4 regions of the Yinghuangia sp. YIM S10712 genome follow, and region 1 is predicted to be linked to each of the others. Evidence: riboswitches for the same ligand, from Rfam matches in the RefSeq annotation. Region 1 holds a riboswitch; each other region holds the start of a gene.
What was found. A riboswitch is a leader RNA that binds a small molecule or an ion and turns the genes downstream of it on or off. The one in region 1 is predicted to bind cyclic di-AMP.
Positions count from the first base shown of each region.

Region 2: linked by a shared signal. The riboswitch ahead of ACRX5W_RS17000 (transglycosylase family protein) and the one ahead of ACRX5W_RS27740 (NlpC/P60 family protein) in region 1 are both predicted to bind cyclic di-AMP.
Region 3: linked by a shared signal. The riboswitch ahead of ACRX5W_RS08005 (NlpC/P60 family protein) and the one ahead of ACRX5W_RS27740 (NlpC/P60 family protein) in region 1 are both predicted to bind cyclic di-AMP.
Region 4: linked by a shared signal. The riboswitch ahead of ACRX5W_RS01775 (transglycosylase family protein) and the one ahead of ACRX5W_RS27740 (NlpC/P60 family protein) in region 1 are both predicted to bind cyclic di-AMP.

Region 1 is NZ_JBPKBI010000019.1:23,464-28,536, reverse strand. Features, by position in the region: gene ACRX5W_RS27755 (type III polyketide synthase) at 1-150, opposite strand, end outside; gene ACRX5W_RS27750 (UbiA family prenyltransferase) at 369-1,196, shown strand; gene ACRX5W_RS27745 (DUF3040 domain-containing protein) at 1,333-1,674, opposite strand; gene ACRX5W_RS27740 (NlpC/P60 family protein) at 1,913-2,749, opposite strand; cyclic di-AMP (ydaO/yuaA leader) riboswitch at 2,755-2,947, opposite strand; gene ACRX5W_RS27735 (hypothetical protein) at 3,577-3,945, shown strand; gene ACRX5W_RS27730 (hypothetical protein) at 3,958-5,073, opposite strand, start outside.
Region 2 is NZ_JBPKBI010000007.1:95,280-100,352, reverse strand. Features, by position in the region: gene ACRX5W_RS17005 (PaaI family thioesterase) at 1-433, opposite strand, end outside; gene ACRX5W_RS17000 (transglycosylase family protein) at 732-1,931, opposite strand; cyclic di-AMP (ydaO/yuaA leader) riboswitch at 1,937-2,137, opposite strand; gene ACRX5W_RS16995 (PaaI family thioesterase) at 2,638-3,516, opposite strand; gene ACRX5W_RS16990 (ADP-ribosylation family protein) at 3,844-4,785, shown strand.
Region 3 is NZ_JBPKBI010000002.1:594,456-599,528, reverse strand. Features, by position in the region: gene ACRX5W_RS08010 (hypothetical protein) at 1-1,083, opposite strand, end outside; gene ACRX5W_RS08005 (NlpC/P60 family protein) at 1,165-2,292, opposite strand; cyclic di-AMP (ydaO/yuaA leader) riboswitch at 2,306-2,464, opposite strand; gene ACRX5W_RS08000 (NYN domain-containing protein) at 3,183-4,472, opposite strand.
Region 4 is NZ_JBPKBI010000001.1:373,499-378,571, reverse strand. Features, by position in the region: gene ACRX5W_RS01785 (GntR family transcriptional regulator) at 1-363, opposite strand, end outside; gene ACRX5W_RS01780 (phosphatase PAP2 family protein) at 598-1,254, opposite strand; cyclic di-AMP (ydaO/yuaA leader) riboswitch at 1,965-2,142, shown strand; gene ACRX5W_RS01775 (transglycosylase family protein) at 2,146-3,390, shown strand; gene ACRX5W_RS01770 (hypothetical protein) at 3,718-4,044, shown strand; gene ACRX5W_RS01765 (SCO6880 family protein) at 4,395-5,073, shown strand, end outside.

The sequences.
Region 1 (5,073 bases):
GCGGCGCAGCAGTGCGGGGTCGGCGCGGGGCGGCAGGCAGTGTCGGCGCAGGTGTTCGGTGATCTCGTGCTGGTGGTAGCGGTGCGGGGGTAACGCGGTCTGGACTGCGGCGATCGTGCCGGTGGCCTGGTGTCGGTACGAGCTGCGCATCGGACGTTGCCTCTCGTCGCGTTGTCGCCCTGGGTTCGTGTTCCTGCCCGGGTCGCAGCGCCCGTGCCGTCCCGGCGGCGCTCGGCGGATGATCGCGGCGCCGCCCCGGTTCGGGCTCTGCGGCGGTGGGCGACTACCCGCCTGCGTCGGTCCGACGCGCGTCGCGGCGGAGGTTGCGTCAGGCGGGTCGGGTGTTCGGGCGAACGAGGGAGGACGATGTGCGCCGATGGGTCGGGGCCTTGGGGCGGGCCTGCCATCCTCTGCCGACGGTCGCGGTGACGGTGTTCGTGACCGTCGTCGCGGTCGCCGCGGGTCGTGGCGCGGCCGGTTCCGCGGGGGTGGGGGCGGCGGTGCTGGCGGGTCAGTTGTCGGTGGGCTGGTGCAACGACGCGGCCGATGCGCGGCGCGATGCGGAGGTGGGGCGTACCGACAAACCGGCGGCCACGGGCGAGTTGCCGGCGCGGGTGGTGGGCGTCGCGGCGGCGGTGGCGCTCGTGGCGTGCGTGGCACTGTCGCTGCTGAGCGGCTGGGAGGCCGCCGCCGTCCACATGGCAGGTGTGCTGCTCGGCGGGTGGGCGTACGACCTGGGCCTCAAGCGCACGGCGGTGTCTCCGCTGCCGTACGCGGTGGGTTTCGCGTCGCTGCCCGCCTTCGTGACGCTGGGTCTGCCGGGGGCGCCGTGGCCGGCGTGGTGGGCGGTCGCCGGCGCGGCGCTGCTCGGGGTGGGCGCGCATCTGCTGAACGTGCTGCCGGACCTCGCCGCCGACCTCGCGACCGGCGTGCGCGGCCTGCCGCACCGCCTCGGGGATCGCTGGTCGCGGCGGATCGCCGCTGTCGTGCTGGGCTCGGCGGTCGCGGTCCTGGCGTTCGGACCTGCGGGCGCCCCGGGTCCGTTGGCGTGGTTCGTCCTCATGGTCGCGTCGCTGGTGGCGGCGGTGGGCGCGGCGGCGCCGGCGGGGCGTTCGGCGGCCCCGTTCCGGGCGGCGGTCCTGGTCGCGGCACTCGCGGTGGCGCTGTTGGTGGCGCATGCGGGCCAGTTGGCCTGACCGGTGGATGTCTCGGTGCGCGGGCCCCGGCGTACGGACGGGTCACCGGCCGGAACAGGCACACGTCGGCCTGTGGGTGCCGCGTCGTGGCATCACCGTGGTGGCTTCCCGGCGGACGCCGCCGGGATATCGCCCGTTAGCCGGGCTCCTGGCGGCGTGTGGAATGCCACCAGGCCCAGAGCCAGTCGCCCGCGATCACCAGCGTTGCGGCCCATACGACTGCCGCGGCGACGGCGATCGACACCGGGCCGCCGCTGAGCGTCGCGGCGAGCATGACGAGGGACAGCGGGCACAGGACGATCAGGCTGTAGACGCGCACTTGCCGACGGAATCTGCCGGCCGGTGCTCGGCCGCTGGGCGGACTGACGAGATTCATGGTGCGCAGTTGCCGGTCGAGTACGGCGTCGCGCTGCAATTCGAGTTCGATGGCATGCAGCTGCTGCCGCTCACGACGGCTGAGCGCGGGGCCGCCGGGCATGGTCGCCACCTCCGGACGGGGACATGGTGACGGAACTGTCATTACGCTGCCCGGGTGATGTGGAGTTATTCGTTGGCCGTGTGCGCGCGGAAGGGACGGGCATACCGGTCGTTCTGCCTGGTCATACCCGCGTGCATGGTCGTCCGGCGGCACCCGCGCGGGCGGTGGAGACACGGCTGAGAACGTGGTCCGCCGTCCGCGCGGGGCCGGTCCGTGGGGCCGTCGGGCGGCGCGGGGATCAGGCGGGGCGGGTGGCGCCCGCGATGGGCATCGAGTCGACGGGAACGATCTTCACGACCGAACGCGAGTTCGGGGCGTGGATGATCTGGCCGTCGCCCAGGTACATGCCGACGTGGCTGATGCCGGAGTAGTAGAACACCAGGTCGCCGGGCTGAAGGTCGGATATCGCGACCTTGTCGCCGGCCGCGTACTGGTCGGTGGTGACGCGCGGGATCGACACGCCCGCGGCCTTCCACGCCGCCTGGACGAGGCCGGAGCAGTCGTACGCGTCGGGCCCTTCGGCCCCGTAGACGTACGGCTTGCCGAGCTGGGCCTTCGCGAACGCGATCGCGGCGGCGGCCTTGCCGGCCGCGGGGGCGGCAACCTGCGTCGCCGTCGAACCGGCGGTGGACTGCGTGGTCGGGGCGGTCGTCTCGGACGTCTCGGTGGTCGCGGCCGTCCGGGTGGCCGTCTGCGACGAACTGCCGGTCTCGGCCGGTGCGGTGCCGGTCAGCTTCAGGATCCGGCCGATGTCGAGCCAGTCCGGGCCTTTGGTGAGCTGGTCGCGGTTCAGGTCGTACAGGGCCTGCCAGCTGCCGGCGACCCCGTTCGCGTCGGCGATCCTCCAGAGGGTGTCACCTGACACGACGGTGTGTGTCGCGGCGGTGGAGGTGGCGGCGGATCCGGTGTCGGCGCCCGTCTCGGCGGCGGGGTCCGTGGGGGCCGCAGCGGTGGTCGCGGCCTCCGGCTGGGCCATGGCCGGAGCGGCGTGGGTGGCGGTGGCGGTGAAGGCCGTGCCGAGGCCGGCGATGCCGGCGGCGGCCACCAGGCGGCGGACGCTGTGGGCAGACAGCATGAAGTCGTTCCTCTCCTGCCGCCTGCGAGGTGAGCTGTCGGATTCGGACCGGAGACGGCCCGGCCGCGCGAGCGCACGGCTTCACCCCGAGCCGGACCCGACGTGTCGGGTACGGCGTACCACCTGGTTCCCCCGCTCCCGTCCGGAAGTGCTCTCGCGCGCGCCGGGACCGGGGACGGGATTCGGCGTTCCGGTCGGCGCATTTCGCCGTGGTCGGCGAAACCGGGGGTGACGCTAGACAAATCGCCTTGTCGTCCACAACTCGCCGGCCGTGCATCACAGGTGCGTAAAGGCGGCGTTCGGCCTGGTCTCACCTGCGGGGATGCTTCGGACACCCCGGGATGACATGCGGATATGCCGCAGAGTGACCGTGACGGATCGGTGACCGAAAAAGATCTGAATTGCTCATGACCCGCCCGCCGGGCGAATCATTACACGTCCAATCTTGTCCGCATTTACGCAACCAGATGGATTGTCCGTTCACTCGAACGGCCTTCCCCGGCTGCCCGGCGCTCTCGGCGCGCCTACCGTCGAAGTCATGCCGCAACCCGGACAATTCGCCGGTTTTCGTCGCACTGGGCCCTGACGGCCCTTCCTCTCGTCGCCCGAGGCGCGATCGGCGGGAGGACCGTCACTACCTCGCGCGTTCGCGAGACGGGGAACTTTTCCGGCCACGGCACTTGCTCATCCAACGCTGGCGGGGAGGCCCGGTGTCCCGATCCCAACGCTCGGTCGCGAAGTCCCCGGAGCCGGCGAATTCCGCGCCGGCGTCAGCCGATCCGGTCGGCGACTCGCGGGACGAACCAGAAACGTCATCCCGTCGTTCGGTGACCTCGCTCCTCCGCGCGGTGGCCGACTTCGCCGACCGGTCCGCCACCCGCGCCCGCTGCGTCGCGCTCGCGCTGCTCTGGGCCGTGAACATCGGCGCGCTCACCCTGATGTGGTACGGCCTGCCGAGTGGCGGCGCCGGCCCGTTCCCCTGCGCCCTGTTCGGCCTGGTGCTGGCGGTGGCCGCCGGGGTCGTCGGACTGGCGCTCGCGCTCCCGGGGTTGCGTGCTTCCGAACCGGAGCGGGCCGACAACGGCTGGGCGTTCGCGTGGCTGTTCACGACGTTCGTCGGCGCGGCCGGCGGGTTCCTCGTCCTGGCGTTCGACCAGTTCACCCGTTTGTGGGCCGGGGCCGGACTCGGCCCGTGAACCGTGGCCCGATCAGACCCAGCCACCGGGCGCGGGGACGGCCGCAGCCTGGCGCTTCTTCCACACGGCGTACGAGATCAGGTATCCCACCGTCCACATGCCGCAGCTCAACAGCACCCCGATGACGTGGACGGTATGCGGGAACGGCCGGGCGACGTAACCCGGTTGGCCGCCCCCCATGGTGTGCCCGCCGAGGTTGCCGCCGAGCGCGGTCGACGCGTTGGCGACCTGCGGCGGAACCCATGACGCGCCGGCGGTGGCGGCGGCGGTTGGCGGGAGCCGCGTGGGCTGCGACCCGCTGCGGAAGGTCACGCCGTACAGCAGGCGCACCCGCTTGGCCTCCCAGACCGACATCGCGGTGATGGTCACGGGTGCGCCCAGCGTCACGATGGCCGCGACGACGGCGGGCACGCGGTTGTGGCCGGGCGCCGCGAGGTCGACCGCCGCGACGGCCCACGACAGGGTCGGGGCGAGGAGGCACGGCATGAGCAAGTGCCCGTCGGCGGCGGCGAACAGGTGGCGCGGGACCATGAAGAAAGCGGTGATCGCGAAGAAGCCGCACCAGATGAGTGCGATCCACCCCAGCACGACCAGCACCATCAACGCGCCGCCCGGCCGCATTTCCACGACCCCGACCAGCGCCAGCGTGGTCAGCACCGCGCCGGCGCCGATGAACGCACCCATCGACTTCATCGGGTAACGCATGCTCCGGCGCGTTTCCCGGCGTTTCGCCGGCTCGGTCAGGAGCACGAGGATGAGCGCGGTCAGCGGTACGGCCACGACGGCGACGACCACCGAGATGGTCACGTGCATGATGGCTTCGCTGAAGATCTTCTCCGCCTCGACGGAGTCGTACTTCAGCGCGACCCACGCCACGACGCCCATGCCGAGCAACGTCCTGATGAGCCGGACGTGTTCGATGCGCGGGTCGGGCGGCGCCAACCGGTTCTGCGCCTTCAGCGCGGCCTTGGCGGCACTCGACGGATTGATGACCTGGACGAAGCGCCAGAACAGCGGCGCGCGCGGAGGTCGCGGCGGAGCGGGGACGAACTGTCCACCCCCGGCGGCCGGTCCGCCCCCGTATGGCGGGAATCCACTCGGCTGGTGAGGGAATTGACCGGTTTGCTG
Region 2 (5,073 bases), on a different contig from region 1:
AGGCGAGTTCGGGCAGGAGCGGGATGTAGCGGCTGCGCAGCGTCATGACCGCGAGCGTCTGCGCGTCCGTGTCCTGCACGCTTCCGGTCACCAGCGCGCCGCGCGCGTGCGAGGCCACGATCGTGCCCTCGCTGGTGATCAGGCTCCCGTCGCAGGGCGGCGGCGCGACGTAGTCGACCGACAGTTCGGTGGTGACGGACCACCGCCCGTCAGGCTGGTGCCTGGCGCCCGCGATCCCCAGCGTGTCGTCGATGAGCACGGCCAGTGCCGCGCTGTGGGGAGCGCCGTCGGGGCCGCGCAGCCACGGGCCGGACGGCATCCATCCGTGCCAAAGCCCGTCGTGCGCATGGTTCGTCACCCGGACGCCGAACAGGCGCTCCGGTCTTCCGACGGGTGCGTGCGGCATCGCTGTCAGGTCGTATTGCGCGGTCACGACGGCTTCCCTCCCCGAGCCGGGCGGGCCCCGGTGCCGCTGCCCGGTTGGCGGGGGTGGCTGTCGCCGTCGGCGATCGGTCGCCTCTCACTGCGGCACATTGCGACCACCCCGCAAGAAAGATCATTCTCCTGGGTGAGAGTAGCATTCTCCGCAATGCCGCCCGTCGGCGCACGTACGCCGCGGAGGGGCGGCCACAGGCAAACGGAACGCCCGGCCGGGTGGTCCCGGCCGGGCGTTCCGTTATTTGTTCATCCCTGTGTCAGCCCCACCTGCACAGGGCACCGCGTCACGACGCTCAGATGTTGACGCCGTGGGCGCGCAGGTACGCCAGCGGGTTCACGTCCGAGCCGTAGCTCGGGGTCGTGCGCACCTCGAAGTGCAGGTGCGGTCCGGTGGAGTTGCCGGTCGAGCCGGCCAGGCCGACCTGCTGGCCGGTCGCGACCTTCTGGCCGACGGAGACCGACAGCGAGCTCAGGTGGCCGTACTGGGTGTACTTGCCGTCGGCGTGCTTGATGACGATCTCGTTGCCGTACGCGCCGCCCCAGCCGGCCTTCACGATCGTGCCGGACGTGACGGCCTTCACCGGGGTGCCGGAGGCGGCGGAGAAGTCCTCACCGGTGTGGCCGTTCGACCACAGCGAGCCGGAGTTGCCGTACGAGCCGTGCGGCGCACCCGACACCGGGCGGACGTAGCCGCTCGACGAGGTCTCCTGGCTGGAGGCGGCCTTGTCCGACGCGGTCGCGGTCGTGGTGGCCGCGGACGACGCCGCAGACGACGCCGAGTTCGACGCGGACGCGGAAGCCTTGCCGTTCAGGGTGAGCTTCTGGCCCTGGTGGATCATGTTCGGGTTGCCGCCGATGACGCTGCGGTTGTCCTGGTACAGCTTCTGCCAGCCGCCGGCCACGTCGTGCGTGTTGGCGATCTTGGAGAGCGTGTCACCGGCGACCACGGAGTAGGTCGCGGCAGTGGTCTGCGCCGCGGCCGGCTTGCTCGACTGGGTCGCCTGCGCGCCGGACGCCGACGCGTTGTCGGAGCCTGCGGACGAGGAGGCCGCGGACGAGGAGGCCGACGAGGCGGCGGCCACGGGCTTGGCGGCCGAACCGGTGTCGATGGACGGCGTGCCGCTGTTCTTGGTCAGGCCCGCCTTGACGGAGCAGACCGGCCAGGCACCCGGGCCCTGAACCGCGAGGACCTTCTCGGCGATGGCGATCTGCTGGTCCTTCGTGGCGAGGTCGGCGCGCGGCGCGTACTGCGTGCCGCCGAACTCCTGCCACGTCGAGTTCGTGAACTGGAGGCCGCCGTAGAAGCCGTTGCCGGAGTTGATGGACCAGTTGTTGGTGGACTCGCACTGAGCGACCCTGTCCCACGTGCTCACCGAGGCGGCGGACGCGCTGGTCGCGCCGAGCATCGGGAGGGCGATCGCGGCGCCGGTGACACCGGCGGCGACGGCGATGGACTTGCGGTTGCTCAGAAGGTTGCGGGTCGCGGACAGCATTAAGCGATTCCTCTCCCACGCCTGCGAGGTGAGCTGTCGGATTCGGGCTGGAGTTGCCCGGCCGCGCCGCCCACGCCCTGATCAGGACGTTTTTGGCACGGCTTCACCCCAAGCCGTCCCGGTCGTACGGAAGTACGTCGCCGGTCCGGCGAATTTCACCTGGTTCCCCCGCTTCTGCCGTGACTGGTTCTCAGCAGTCCCGTCTCGACCGGCGGCAGAATTCGGCGTTCCGGTGAGCGGGGTCGGCGTTGCACCGACGACCACGAAGCTAGACAAACACCCGGTTACAACACAAATCCCTTGGAACCGAAGAAAGTTCAATGAAATTCGGGAATAGGGAATAAGTCACGCTCAGTAGCGTTGTCTCGCCCTCTCCGCAGTCAAAATGACACTTTGCGTGTTCGGGGCGATGCGGGAAGTCGGGATCCGCTACTCGCTGTGCCACGGCGATGCGTTCAAGTAGTTTTGCAAAGGAAACGTAAATTGCCCCGGTTCGGTCGTTTTGTCGCTCGGTGGATGGGAAAAAAGGGCCGAACACCGCGCGTCGGCGCCTGCGCGCGGAGGGGGGTCCGCAGGTGACGGGATGGGGCCGGTACAGGGGCGTTGACCTGGGGTTTCCTTCTCGCCGCCAATACTGCGGTCTGCGGTTTGCCGTCTGCGGTTATGGTCCCGGTCTGCGGGCCGCGTGCGGTCCGCGCCGGTGCGGCTAGACGGAGGCCGAGGTCGGGCCGGAGTATCCAGCCACCATGGCGACCGTGCCCGGCTTGCCCGACGGTCCGTGGGACACGACCTCGATCAGGCGGAAGCTCCGGCCACCGTGCACGACCCGGGCGACGAAGCGGGTTTCGCCGGTGATCTCCAGCGCGCGCAGGTAGCTGATGCGAACCGAAGCCAGGGACATGCCGTCCTCCGGGCGCAGCCAGTGCGAGGCGGCAAGCTGGGTCGCGCACAGGGCGATGCCGCCGTGCATGACGCCACTGGCGTTCGTCAGGATCTCGCGGCCGGGCACCCGCAACGACGCGGTGTCTCCGTCGACTTCCAAGGACGCGTCCAGCATGGCGAGCAGCGACTCGCGGTACGGCGGCTCCGACTCGCGCCGTGGTTCCGGCAGTGCCGCGGTCGTCGGGGCCGTCGTCGCGTCGGGGGTGAACAACTCCTGGAGGTCGCGGGGAACGGTGGTGGTGAACCGACTGCGCAGGGTCGCGAGTGCGAGCGTGCGGTCGGCGTCGTCCCGTACCGTCCCGGAGACCAGGACCCCCGTCGGCTGCGCGGACACGACCGAGCACTCGCTTTGGATCGTCTGCCCGTCGCACGGCGGCGGCGCGGTGTAGTCGACGGAGAGCTCGGTGGTCACCGGCCACAGCTCGTCGGGCCGGTGCGCGGACGTCGCCCTCCCCAGCGTGTCGTCGATGAGCACGCCGAGAGCGGCACTGTTCGGGGATCCGTCCGGGCCGGTCATCCAGGGACCTGACGTCATCGTCCCGCGGCTCCCGCCGTCGACCGGGGTGATCGCGGCGCCGAAGAGGGTCATCGGCCCACGGCCGCGCCGGATGAGCGGTGCCGCGAGGTCGTGGTGCGCAGTCATGGAGATGTCCTGGTTCCCTGGGGCGGTCCTACCGCCGACCGATGCGGCCCCGCCGTGTTGCCGTACGCTGCCCGGCGCGCCGACGTCCCCCAAGAGAACGTCATTCTCGCGCACGAGAGAGTCATTATCGCAGGTGCGGGGCCGGGCGTGAGCGAAGGGTCGGCGCGCAGGCTCCCGCCCCCTGCGCGCGTTCAGCGAAAGCCCACGCTCCCGGCTGTGACCCGACCGTCTCGCCCGCGCGGTCGCCGCGGCGGCCGACGGCAGGGCGCGGCGGTCAGTAGCCTGGTGGCCCGGTCAACCACGTATGGCGCACAGGGGGTTCGTTCCATGACGGAAAACCGCGTGGCGGTCGAGGAGCGGGTCCGCCGCGACTGGGGTCTGGAACTGCCCGAATCAGTTTTCCGCTACCACGCGTTCCTGACCTCTCTGGGACCGGCTGAGAAGCGGGCGCTCGACGACATGGAACTGCGGCCGTTCGGCATCATGGACGTCTTCGCGAACCCGGACGCGCAGCCTGCCGACGGCATCGACGTGCGCGTACACGGTCGCTACTACCTCGACCCGCCCGAGTTCCTGACGTTCATGCACGGAGGTTCGGACGGCCTCCACTTCGGGCTGTGGTTCGACGACGGCCGCACCTGCTCCGGCGTCGCGTCGTACTACACCAACGACGCCGGCGACCTCGACATGACGTCGTCCACACCCCTGGAAGCGGTCCGCGCCCGACTCGAACTCTCGTGGCGCGACCTGCACGACTACTACGACGGCGACGAACTGGCGGAACGGAAGGCCAAGTTGGCGTCGGTACGCGACGCGCTGACCGCGTACGAGACCGCCGACCGCACCGAGACCGGCATCGAGTACTCGAAGAAATACAGCTTCGTGGTACCGCCCGTCCTCCCCGACCGCATCACCACCCTCGACGGCGGTGGCGCGCTGGCAACCGGCGAGACGACCCTGCGGCGCCCACCCCAACACCGCACCGACCCCGCCTACTTCGCGGACGTCGTCTTCAAGGTCATCCGCGACCCCGAGGCCCTCCAAGCCGCCGTCACCGAGGCGAAAAACCGCTGCGCCGCAGGCGACCCCGCCGAAGCCCTGGCCCTCGGCCGCGACCTCCACTGGGCCTCCGGCCGCGACCCGCTCCGCGAGGCCTACGCCCACGAACTCCTGAGCGCGGCCTACCAAGCCCTGGGCCGCCCCGCCATCGCAGCCATCGCCGACGCCCACCACCGCCACCGCAACCTGCGGAGTGTGCAGGTCCTTTAGCCCCGCAAGGGAGCGCAACTCCGATATCGGTGGCGTAGTTGATGGCGACGAGACCTGCCCCGCAAGCCCCGTGACACCACATCCGCCGACGTCGGCGCCCCGGCCTCGAACGTGGTCGGAAGGAGCCCGAAGGAGAACTGCCCCTTAGCACTTGGGACCGTTGGCCGGCGGGCCTGCCGCCTCCCTCGCCCGTATCCACCTGGATTCCACGGCGTAGAACGTCGCGGCCGACTTTGGCGGGGAGTGGTACCGTTTTCTCGTACCAGTGTGGTACGAGAAAGTCGTACT
Region 3 (5,073 bases), on a different contig from region 1:
GCTGCGGACGCTCTGCCCCGAGTCGAGATACCCGACGTAGTCCGCGAAGCCCTCGGACAGCCATGTGGGCGTCCAGTTGCGGGTGAACGCGCGGCTTGCGACGTGGGTGATCTCGTGGGTCATCACAACCCGCCTTTCCACGGCACCGAGTTCGCGGAAGGCGTCGGGGTTGACGATCACCCGGTCGGCGGCGGCGCCCTCGGCGGACGCGCCGCGTTCGCCGGTGGTGACGGCGGCGATCCGCGCGTACTGCTGCGGCTCCGCGCCCAGCAGCCGGGCCATCTGCGCCTGGTCGGCCGGGACCACGACGACCGTCTTGCCCGGCCACTCGCCGCCCCAGACCTCCCCGACGTCGACGACGGCGGTCTCGATGTCCTTTTGGTACGAGGGCAGTTCCGCCGCCTGGCCGCCGATGCCCAGGACGATGCCGATATCGGTGCGGAGCACGTGGACGGGGCCGAGGTCCCAGGCCTGGACACTGCCGTGCAGGCCGCCTGGGGCGCCGTCGCCGTCGGCCGCGAGATACCACGCGCCGTCGCGGGCCACGAAGGTCAAGTACTGCGCGCTGCGGACCGGCGCGGCGTCGAAATCGGCGATGCGGTAGACCAGATCCACGTGTGCGGTGGCCGTCGCGGTGCCGCCCAGCTCCGTGCGGCGGGCATCGGTGAGCGCGAACGCGCCGGCCTCGACGATGTCGTACTCCCACGAGGCGAACGGCACGTGGGCGGCGTTGTCGAACGCCGCCCCCTGCGCATCGCGGAACGCAGGCGCGCGCGGGTCGATCGTCGCGAGGAAAGCCGCCCGGTCGCGGTCCCGGAAGGCGGCGGCCCGCCGGTCGAGCAGGCTGGTGATCTCCGCCTGGTCCTTCGTCTGCTGTGCCGCGTCCGCGGGTCGGCCGTCCGTTCCCGCGCGCGGGTCGGCAGTCGGCGGCGCGGTCGGCACGGACGGTCCGGCGCGGCGCTGGTCGGACGAGCCCAGGCCGAGGACTCCCAGGGTGAGCCCGAGTGCCACCGTGGCGGTGAAGACCACGAGAACCACGAGCCACCGCGGGATCCGTCGCTCGCTCAGGCTCCGGTCGTCCACCCAGCGATCGTACGAGACAGCACGTCAGGGCACCTGCCGAGCGTGCCGCCCGGGGGAAGCCCCGGGCTGCGGCGCGGGACGTCAGGAGACGCGCACGACCTTGACGACGGGCATCGAGTTGAGCGGCGCGTACCGCACGGTGCTGCCGGTGCGCGGTGCGTGGATGATCTGGCCGTTGCCGGCGTAGATCCCCACGTGCGACATGCCGCTGTAGTAGATGACCAGGTCGCCGGGCTGGATCTGGCTGACCGGGACGCTGCGCCCCGCACCGGCCTGGCCCTGCGAGGTACGCGGCAGCGCGACGCCGGCCTGCTTCCACGCGTAGCCGGTGAGCCCCGAGCAGTCGAACGAGCTGGGCCCGGTCGCGCCGTAGACGTAGGGCTTGCCGAGCTGAGCGGCGGCGGCGGCCACGGCGGCTCCCGCACGCCCGCTGACCGGGACCGTGGTCGACGGCGTCGTGGTCGTGGAGGTCGCAGTCGTCGGCTTGCTCGTCGGAGTCTTCGTCGGCGACGAGGAGGGGGACGCGGTGGGCGACGGCGTGGTGCGCTCTTCGTCGCGCGACGCCTTCTCTTCCTCCTCGCCGTGGCCTTCCTCCGCCAGCAGCGCTTCGCGCTCGGCCGCCGTGAGGGTGTTCAGAAGGGCTTGCGCCTTCTGGAGCTTCGCCTCGATCTCCGCCTTCTTGGCGGTGAGGTTCTTTCGGGTCTCCTCCAGATCGCCGAGCGTCTGCGATGCCTCGGCGCGCTCCTGGTCGAGGATCCGCTTCTTGGTCTGGAGCTGCTTGAGCGCCTCGGCCTGCTGAGCGTTCATCTGGTCGAGGGCCGACACCTTGGCCAGGTAGTCGTCCGGCTCCTCGGACAGCATGAGCTGAAGGGACGGGGCGAGGCCCGCGCTGCGGTACTGCGCGCTGACGAACTGGCCCATGGTGCTCTGGAGAGCGATGAGGTCCGACTGCTCCTTGACGATCCGCTCTTGGACCTGCTCCACCTGGGCCTGGAGCTTCTCGGTCTTCTCCTGGAAGCCGTTGAACTCCTCGGTGGCGATCTCCGCCTCGTGGTTCAGCGTCTTGATCTGCGCCTTGACCTGGTCTTTGGTCTGGGCGGGGTCGGCCTGGCTCGTGCCCGAGGACAGGGCGACTGCGGTGGCCGCGGCGGCGGTGAGCACGCCGACGCGTGCCTTGCTCGGCTTCTTGGGCCGTCGGTGGGACGCCACGAAGGCGAACTCCTTCTTCCCTCACGGCCGCCTACCGGGTGAGCTGACGGGTTCGGGCCGGAAGATGCCCTACGGCACGGGAAACCCGTGCCGATTCACCCCGGGGGGAGTTGGTTCCCCGGTTCCGGATCGGTCCTCACGTCGACTTCCCCGGACTCGGCGGTGGGGCCCGCCACCGTCCCGGATGGACGGTCGACTTCGCAGGCACCCAGCCGGAGACATTAGTGACCCGGCCTTGATCCGTTCAAATCAATCCGAAAAGTTTTACGAGGGAAACACAAAAATCGCCGATCGAGATGAAGGGCTTCACTTCACAGTGCAGCCATTTGTTCATACTTTCTCGGCGGTTTCCTACGCGGTTCCCCCGGGCCGGCATTGTCGGCCGGTGGATCGACCGCAGGCGGTTCGGGAGGGCCTTCGCGCAGGTCAGGGTCATAGCGCAAAGGCGCGCAAAGATCAACTTCAGCAAGCATCGTGATGCGCTCGACCGTCGCGGGCGCAAGCTCGAAGCATCCGCCGGCTCCCATTTTGCGCGCTCCGGGCAAATCACCCTTATCGGTGACGGATCGGCGACTTGTGGGATACCCCACTTCGACCGGCGCGTGCCGACAGGCCCGAGCGATTTCACCCCGTTCACTTGATTGAGATGAAAAGTCCGATTTTCCATCGAGAATCGATGGAACGACACATTCAGCACACGCCGGACCCAGGGCACGGCACGTACGGCAGCAGACCCGCATGGTCGCCCATCCCTTCCGTTGCGTTCCGGTGGGGCACCGCCAACGGAAAACACGGTAGGTACGGGCACTGACACAACGTCACATGTGGGCCACTCACGACCAGATGGGGACGTGCCGACACACGGTCGCCCGTGCACACCCGACGCGCGGTCACCCTCGGGCGAGCCGCCGCAGCAACATGGTCGACGGCACCGGACGCGCGCCCGCTCGGCGCACGCCGTCCGCCACCTCGCGGTCGGAGGAGACGACGATGACCGGGCGCCCCAGAGGCTCCGCGCGCACCAGGCGGCGGATCAACTCGTCCGCGGTCTCCCCCGCCTTGCTGAAACGGACCCGCACCCCGCGCGGCGGGGCAAGCAACACCGGTGCGTCCAATTGCGCGCCGTCGAAAACGCACGTGATCTCACACCCGGTCTGCGCCGCGATCACCGCGAGCCCGCCGAGCAACCGCACACGTTGCTCCGAGAGCGCGAGTGACGGATAACCCGTCTTGGTGACGTTGTAGCCGTCGATGACCAGGTGCGCCTGCGGCAGACTCAGCAACTGGTCGAGCACCGCGGGGTCGTCGCCCTCAAGCGCGCGTTTGGCGATGTCCTTCGGGCTCGCCCCCTCGGGCGCCACCGCGTCGACGGTGTCGGCGGGCCGCATGCCGACCGGCGGCAGCGCGAGTTCCCTGCGCAGGCCCTGTGCGGCCTCCAACACGGTGTCGAGCAGCAGGCGTACGCGGGTGTCCTCCATGCTGCGGCCCTCACGCGCGGCCCGGCGGCTCGCCTCCAACGCCGACTCGGCCTCCGAGACGCGACTGCGCAACCGCCGTGCCTCCTTGTCCGCCGCCGCGATCGCCGCCTGGGCCTCGGACCGCACGGCCGCCAACTCCGCTTGCGCGCGCTTGGCCTCCTTCTCGGCGTGCTTCGCGCCGCCCTGGAGGCCGCGCACCTGGCGCCGCAACTGCTCGGCCTCCTTGCGCGCCTGGTCGAGGTCGGCGCGCAGCCTCTCCTGCTCCGCCCGAGCCGAGGCGCGCAACGCGCCCAATTCGGCCTCCAGGCGGTCGACCACCGCGGCGGCCTCCGCCCCCGCCCGGTCCTGGGCCGCCTTCTCGGCGGCCTGTCCCGCGATGTCCAGCAGTTCCGTCCAACCGCGCGGCCGCAGCAGATAGGCCGCGGCGGCCACATCCAGCGGATCCGCGGCGGCGGGCGGGCGCCCGGCCTCCAACGCGGCGGCCAGATCAGGCAGCCCGCGGCGCAACCGCTCCGCTATGCGCTGCCGGAACACCGGATCGTTCTCCAGTGCGCCGGCCAGCGGTGTCGCCGCGAGCTTGGCCCGGCGTGACGGTGTGAACCGTGCGAACTGCCGCAACGGGACCGGGATCTCATCGGGCGTCATGGCCCCGAGGCCGTCGGCCGCCAGCGCGATGACGCGCTGGCGCACACCGTCCGGCAAGGGACCGCGCGGCGCTTCCGGCTCGTCGTGGTCGTTGCCTGAGGGAGCGGAGGCTTCGGTGTCATCCGACCGCTCGCCGGACGACTCGTTGCCACCGGGGTCCGGGGCGTCGTCGGTCGAGGCGTCGCCGGCGGACCCGGCCCCGGCACCGTTCCGCTCGGCACCGGACACGTCGCCGCCCGACGCCTCGGCACCATCGGATACTTCGGCGGCGTGCGACGGCCCCGATGTGCGCTGTTCCGCGGTGCGGCCCAAGGACTCACCGTCGCGCGCCACTCCCGCATCGCCCGACCGTGTGCCCGAAGCGCCCGCAGCGGCATCGGCGGACTCACCGGGGGAACGCCACACGGCCTCGTGCCTGCCGGGCGCGGGCGTCCAGGCGATTCCGGACCCGGGGGCGGACGTGACGGAGTCGTGGGCGCGGTGCCCTGTCTCCGCTCGTGTGTCCGACTCTCCCACTGGTCCTCCGGTTGGTCTGCGCCCGGTCTCCCCTCGCCGGGCCGGTTCGGTTGCTCCTGATCATGGCCTGCCCGCCCGAATGGGTGGACACGCCTCCCCGAGCCGATGCGGAACCGATGCACAAACGGCGCAACGGTCACGC
Region 4 (5,073 bases), on a different contig from region 1:
CGCGTCGGCGCATCCGTCACGCGCGAGTGCCGCGACGGTCGGGATCTCCAGGAGACTGCGCAACGCGTAGATCTCCTCGGCGTCTTGCGCGGACAGCGCGCGAACACGGAATCCCTTGTTGCGCACGGGTTCCACGAGGCCGTCCTTGGCCAGGTCGAGCAGTGCCTCGCGCACCGGCGTCGCGGACACGCCGAACCGGGTGGCCAATCCGGGGGCCGAGTAGACCACCCCGGGCCGCATCTCCCCGGCGACGAGCGCGGCGCGGATGGCCCGGGCCACCTGCTCGCGCAGACTCAACCGCTCCCCCAGGCGCGCCGCGTCTCCGACAGGGTCGGCTCCGTCCCCAGCGTCCGCCTCGTCCATGCCGCTACCCAAGTCCCTCCGTGACACGGCGTGCCGTACCCGCCGTGGAGGCACCGCACCCCGCGGTCGGCCTGCGCGTGCGGCGCCATCACCAGACCGTACCCAACACCACACGGAATGCGCAGCTTGGCAGCTCGTCGCACGGGCTCCCACCTGCCCGTTCGCCCGCAAACCCGACGAACTCCCGTACGTGTTCCGACATCCCGGAGGCGACGTGACCGGGGTCCGAGGTCGTCAGGACGCGGCCGGACCCGCAACCACCAGCGGTCGCAAGGCAGTCTGCTCGACTCGACGCACCACCGGGAGCAATGCCCGCAGCGCGAGCGGCGACAAGGCGAGCGCGACGAGTGCCCCGAGCGCGAAGCCGCCCAGGACGTCCGTCGGATAGTGGACACCGACATAGAGACGCGCGAACCCCTGCAACACCGCGACGAGCACCGCGATCGCACCCAGTTGACGGTCCACCAGCAAAAGTGCCACGGCGATGGACATCGTCAGCAACGCGTGATCGGACGCGAACGACGGATCGTCCTTACCCTGGACGAGCACGTGGATGTCGGAATGCACGAAAAAGGGGCGCGGGCGGTCGACGAAGCTGCGCAGCGGGATGTTGGCCAACTCGGCGAGGAAAGCGGCGATCGGCGCCCAGACGATGCCGGCCACCGCGACATCGTGGTCGGGGCGCCGGCGGGCGCGGAACCAGGCGATGCCGAGCAGCAGGCCGAGGACGGCGAGCAGGCCGTACTCACCGGTGAACTCCATGAAGCCGTGCGCCCATGTGGTGTCGTCCGCCAAGCCGTTGATGCCCTGGAGGACGTCGACGTCGATGTTGTCGCCGGCGGCCAGGTGCATGGCGGCGTCGGCGGTGGCGGCCGGGGCGTACACGGTCACGCGGGTTACCTCCCGAGGTTTCGTCCCTGAACATCACGCTTGGGTGGTCTCCGCGGTTCCCCCGCGCCTCCCGCTCGTCCCAAGGAGCGTACGCGGTGGGTCACTTCACCCTCGGACCAGGGCTGCGGAGCGTCCTGTCGCGACTACGGTCCGATGCTGCGGCAGGCGGGAGCGACGGGGGGCGGGCCTGCTTCCCCGGTCGTACGCCTCTCGCTTCCTCCGGCTCCGACGGGCCCCATTCCCGGCCCCTGACGCGGCAACGATGCCGAGAACAAAGAGCAGGCCACCGCCCCTTCGGCTATCAACAATTCGGGCAAATCATGGCAAATAGCTTCATCCACCTTGCGAACGAGGGACGAAGCGCCGAGTCGCCTGGCGAACAAAGCCTCAAGTCGGACATAACGGCCAACGATTCTGGAATGTAGTCCAGGTCACACCGGACTGACGCTCGACAACCGTCTACGCACGTAGCGTGAAACTCTTTCACGACCGGTCAGTAACCAGGTACCGATCGTAGGAATTCGGACACCTTCGGCTGCCGAATTGTGACAAGGGGTGACCTTCTCCCCCTCTGCGCGCTGTCGCAAACCTGCCAATCCGATGAGTCGCTTGTGATCACGGGACCCGTCTGCCTAAGTTGCTCCGCGTCGGTCCCCACACCGACCCCTCCGACCGGAACGCCTAGTTCTGCCGCCGGTACGGACGGGACAGCTGAGAAGCAGCCACGGCAGAAGCGGGGGAACCAGGTGAAATGCGCCGGACCGATTTTCGGTCACGGCTTGGGGTGAAGCTGCGCCAAAAACCCTTGGAGACAAGGTTTTTCGGCGCGGCCGGGCAACTCCAGCCCGAATCCGACAGCTCACCTCGCAGGCGTGGGAGAGGAAACGCTTCATGCTGTCCGGAACCGGGCGTCATCGCCGTACCCGACTTGTCACGTCCTCGCGCATCGCCGTCGCCGCCGGTGTCACCGGCGCCGCGATCGTCGCCCCGATCATGGGCGCGACCAGCGCCTCCGCCGCCTCGGTGAGCACCTGGGACAAGGTTGCCGCGTGCGAGAGCACGAACAACTGGTCCATCAACACCGGCAACGGCTTCTACGGTGGCCTGCAGTTCCAGCAGAGCACCTGGGTCGAGTTCGGCGGCCAGAAGTACGCGCCGCGTGCCGACCTCGCCACGAAGGACCAGCAGATCGCGATCGCCGAGAAGGTTCTCGCGGTCCAGGGCCCCGGCGCCTGGCCGGTCTGCTCCGTCAAGGCGGGCCTGACCAAGAACAGCGGCACCCCCGCGATCAACCCCGACGCGTCGTCCTCGCAGGCGACGACCTCGAAGTCGCAGGCGCAGACCACTTCGTCGGCCGGTACCTCGAAGACCGAGGCGAAGACCGAGGCGAAGACCGAGTCCAAGACGACGCAGGCCCCGGCCGCCACGAGCAACGCCAAGTCGGCGTACACCGTCGTCGCGGGTGACACCCTCTTCAAGATCGCCCGCGCCCACGAGGTCAACGGCGGCTGGCAGAAGCTGTACGAGATCAACCGCAGCGTCGTCGGCAGCGACCCGGACGTCATCTTCCCGGGCCAGAAGCTGACCCTGACGGCCGGTCAGAGCACGACCACGACCCCGGCCAAGCCGACGACCTCCTCTTCGTCGTCGTCCACCGGCGCGTCGTCGAACTCCTCCTCGACCGGCACGTCCGCCTCCGGCGGTTCGTCGTCCGCGTCGTCGCAGACGGCGTCCTCGGGCTACGTCCGCCCCGTGCCGGGTGCCCCGAGCGGCAGCTACGGCCGCTCCGGCTCGCTGTGGTCCAACGGCCACACCGGTGAGGACTTCCGCGCCTCCGCCGGCACCTCGGTCAAGGCGATCACCACCGGCACCGTCGTGTCCGCCGGCTGGGCCGGTGCGTACGGCAACGAGGTCGTCATCAAGCACCCGGACGGCAAGTACAGCCAGTACGCACACCTCTCCTCGATCTCCGTGTCGGTCGGCCAGAAGGTCTCCACCGGCCAGCAGATCGGCCTCGTGGGCTCGACCGGCAACTCGACCGGCCCGCACCTGCACTTCGAGATCCGCACCACTCCGAACTACGGCTCGGACATCAACCCGCTGACCTACCTGCGCGCCCACGGCGTCAACATCTGATCCCCACCACGGATCAACCGCAGGAAACAGCGCGACGCGTCAGGCCCCGGACCCACGTGGTCCGGGGCCTGACGCGTTTTCCGGCCAAAATTCCGGACGGATTTCCACCACTCGCAACACGCGGAAAGACGATTCACACCGCATCCGTGCCTGCGTGCGTGCCTTGATTGCCCGGTGCAACCGCCCGTGATACACACAGTGAGAAGATCATCTCGCGGGGGTGGTGGCCCGAACGGTGTCGTCACGTCAGAATAATCACGACGTATGACGCCCCCGCTCCATCCGACGGGGGCACTTCGAGGAGCCCAGTCGGGGGCGGTGAACGGCATGTACCTAGGCGCAGGCGAAGACAGCGGCAATGGCAACGGCAACATTGATGAGATCATCAGTGGCATTGCCCCGGACTGGGGTCCCTTCGGGGCGCTCGGTCAAGAAGCCCGAACCATGGTCCAGGTGGTCATGGCCGTCGCCATCCTCCTCTGCCTGGCCATCGCCATCTGGGGCGCGGCCAAGCAGCGCATAGGGGCGACGGCTCTGCGCGACACGTTCAGTGCGGAGCAGGGCAAGGGCCTGATCATCGCCGGCCTCACCGGTGTGTTCATCATCGGCTCGCTCGGGACACTCTTCACGATCATCTACGGGATGGCGATCTAGCGCCGACTGTTTCCGAATTGCCGACCCGAAGGGGCTCACGTGGCGTACCCGTGCGCGCGTAACTCCCGAGGTGCACCGGGAATTCGGCCCGACTCCCCCGCGCACACCAACCGCGGCGGGGCTTCTCTGGGAGGATCGTCCCGGAGAACGCACCACCGGACCGTGGGTGCGGAAAGGGGGTCGTGCATGATCGGCGAACTGCCGCAATCGCATCGGTCGGTGTCCGCCGACCGTTCCGCGCTGTCCGGACGACGCCGCAGTCCGGTGCCCGCGGACGTCGCCGGAGCAACGCCCGTCCGCGTCGGTCCGGGCCGTTCGCCGTATGCCAGGACCGGGAGCGAGGCCCGAGCATGACGTCACAGCCGATCCACCGACGCCGGACGTTCCTCATCGGCAAGGCGAAGCCGGCCGCCGTCATCGGGAAGAACCGCGAGCCGGGTGAGATCTTCCTGATCATCGCGGGCGGCGCCCTCGGTTTGCTGTGGGGTCTGCTGATTCCGGTGCTGGCGGTCCGGATCATCGGACTGGTGGGATTCCCGCTGATCGCGTTCGCCGCGGTCTATCTGCCCTACCGGGGGCGGACGTTCTACAAGTGGTTCGAGATCAACCGCAGTTACAAGCGCACGCTCAAACGCGGCGCCCGCTACCGCTCGGCGGTCATGGAGGCGGGCACGCGCCTGAACGGTGCCGCGGTCGCGATCGGGACACCGCCCGGGATCGGGCGCCTGACCTGGCTCAGTGTGCCGTTCGGGCCGGACGAGCTCGCGGTGCTGATGCACCTGGAGCGGCGCACGGTCACCGCGGCGATCGAGATCGAGGGCCCCGGCGTGGGCCTGCGCGACTCGGAGGACCAGGAGGCGCTGGTCGAGCGGTTCGGCACCCTGCTCAAGCACGTGGCCAACGGCGACGGCTTCGTGACACGGCTTCAGATCCTGGCGCGCACGATGCCGGCCGACCCCGACGCGCACGCCAAGGACGTCGCGCGGCGCGGCGACCCGTCGGCGCCGCGCTGGGTGAAGGATTCGTACG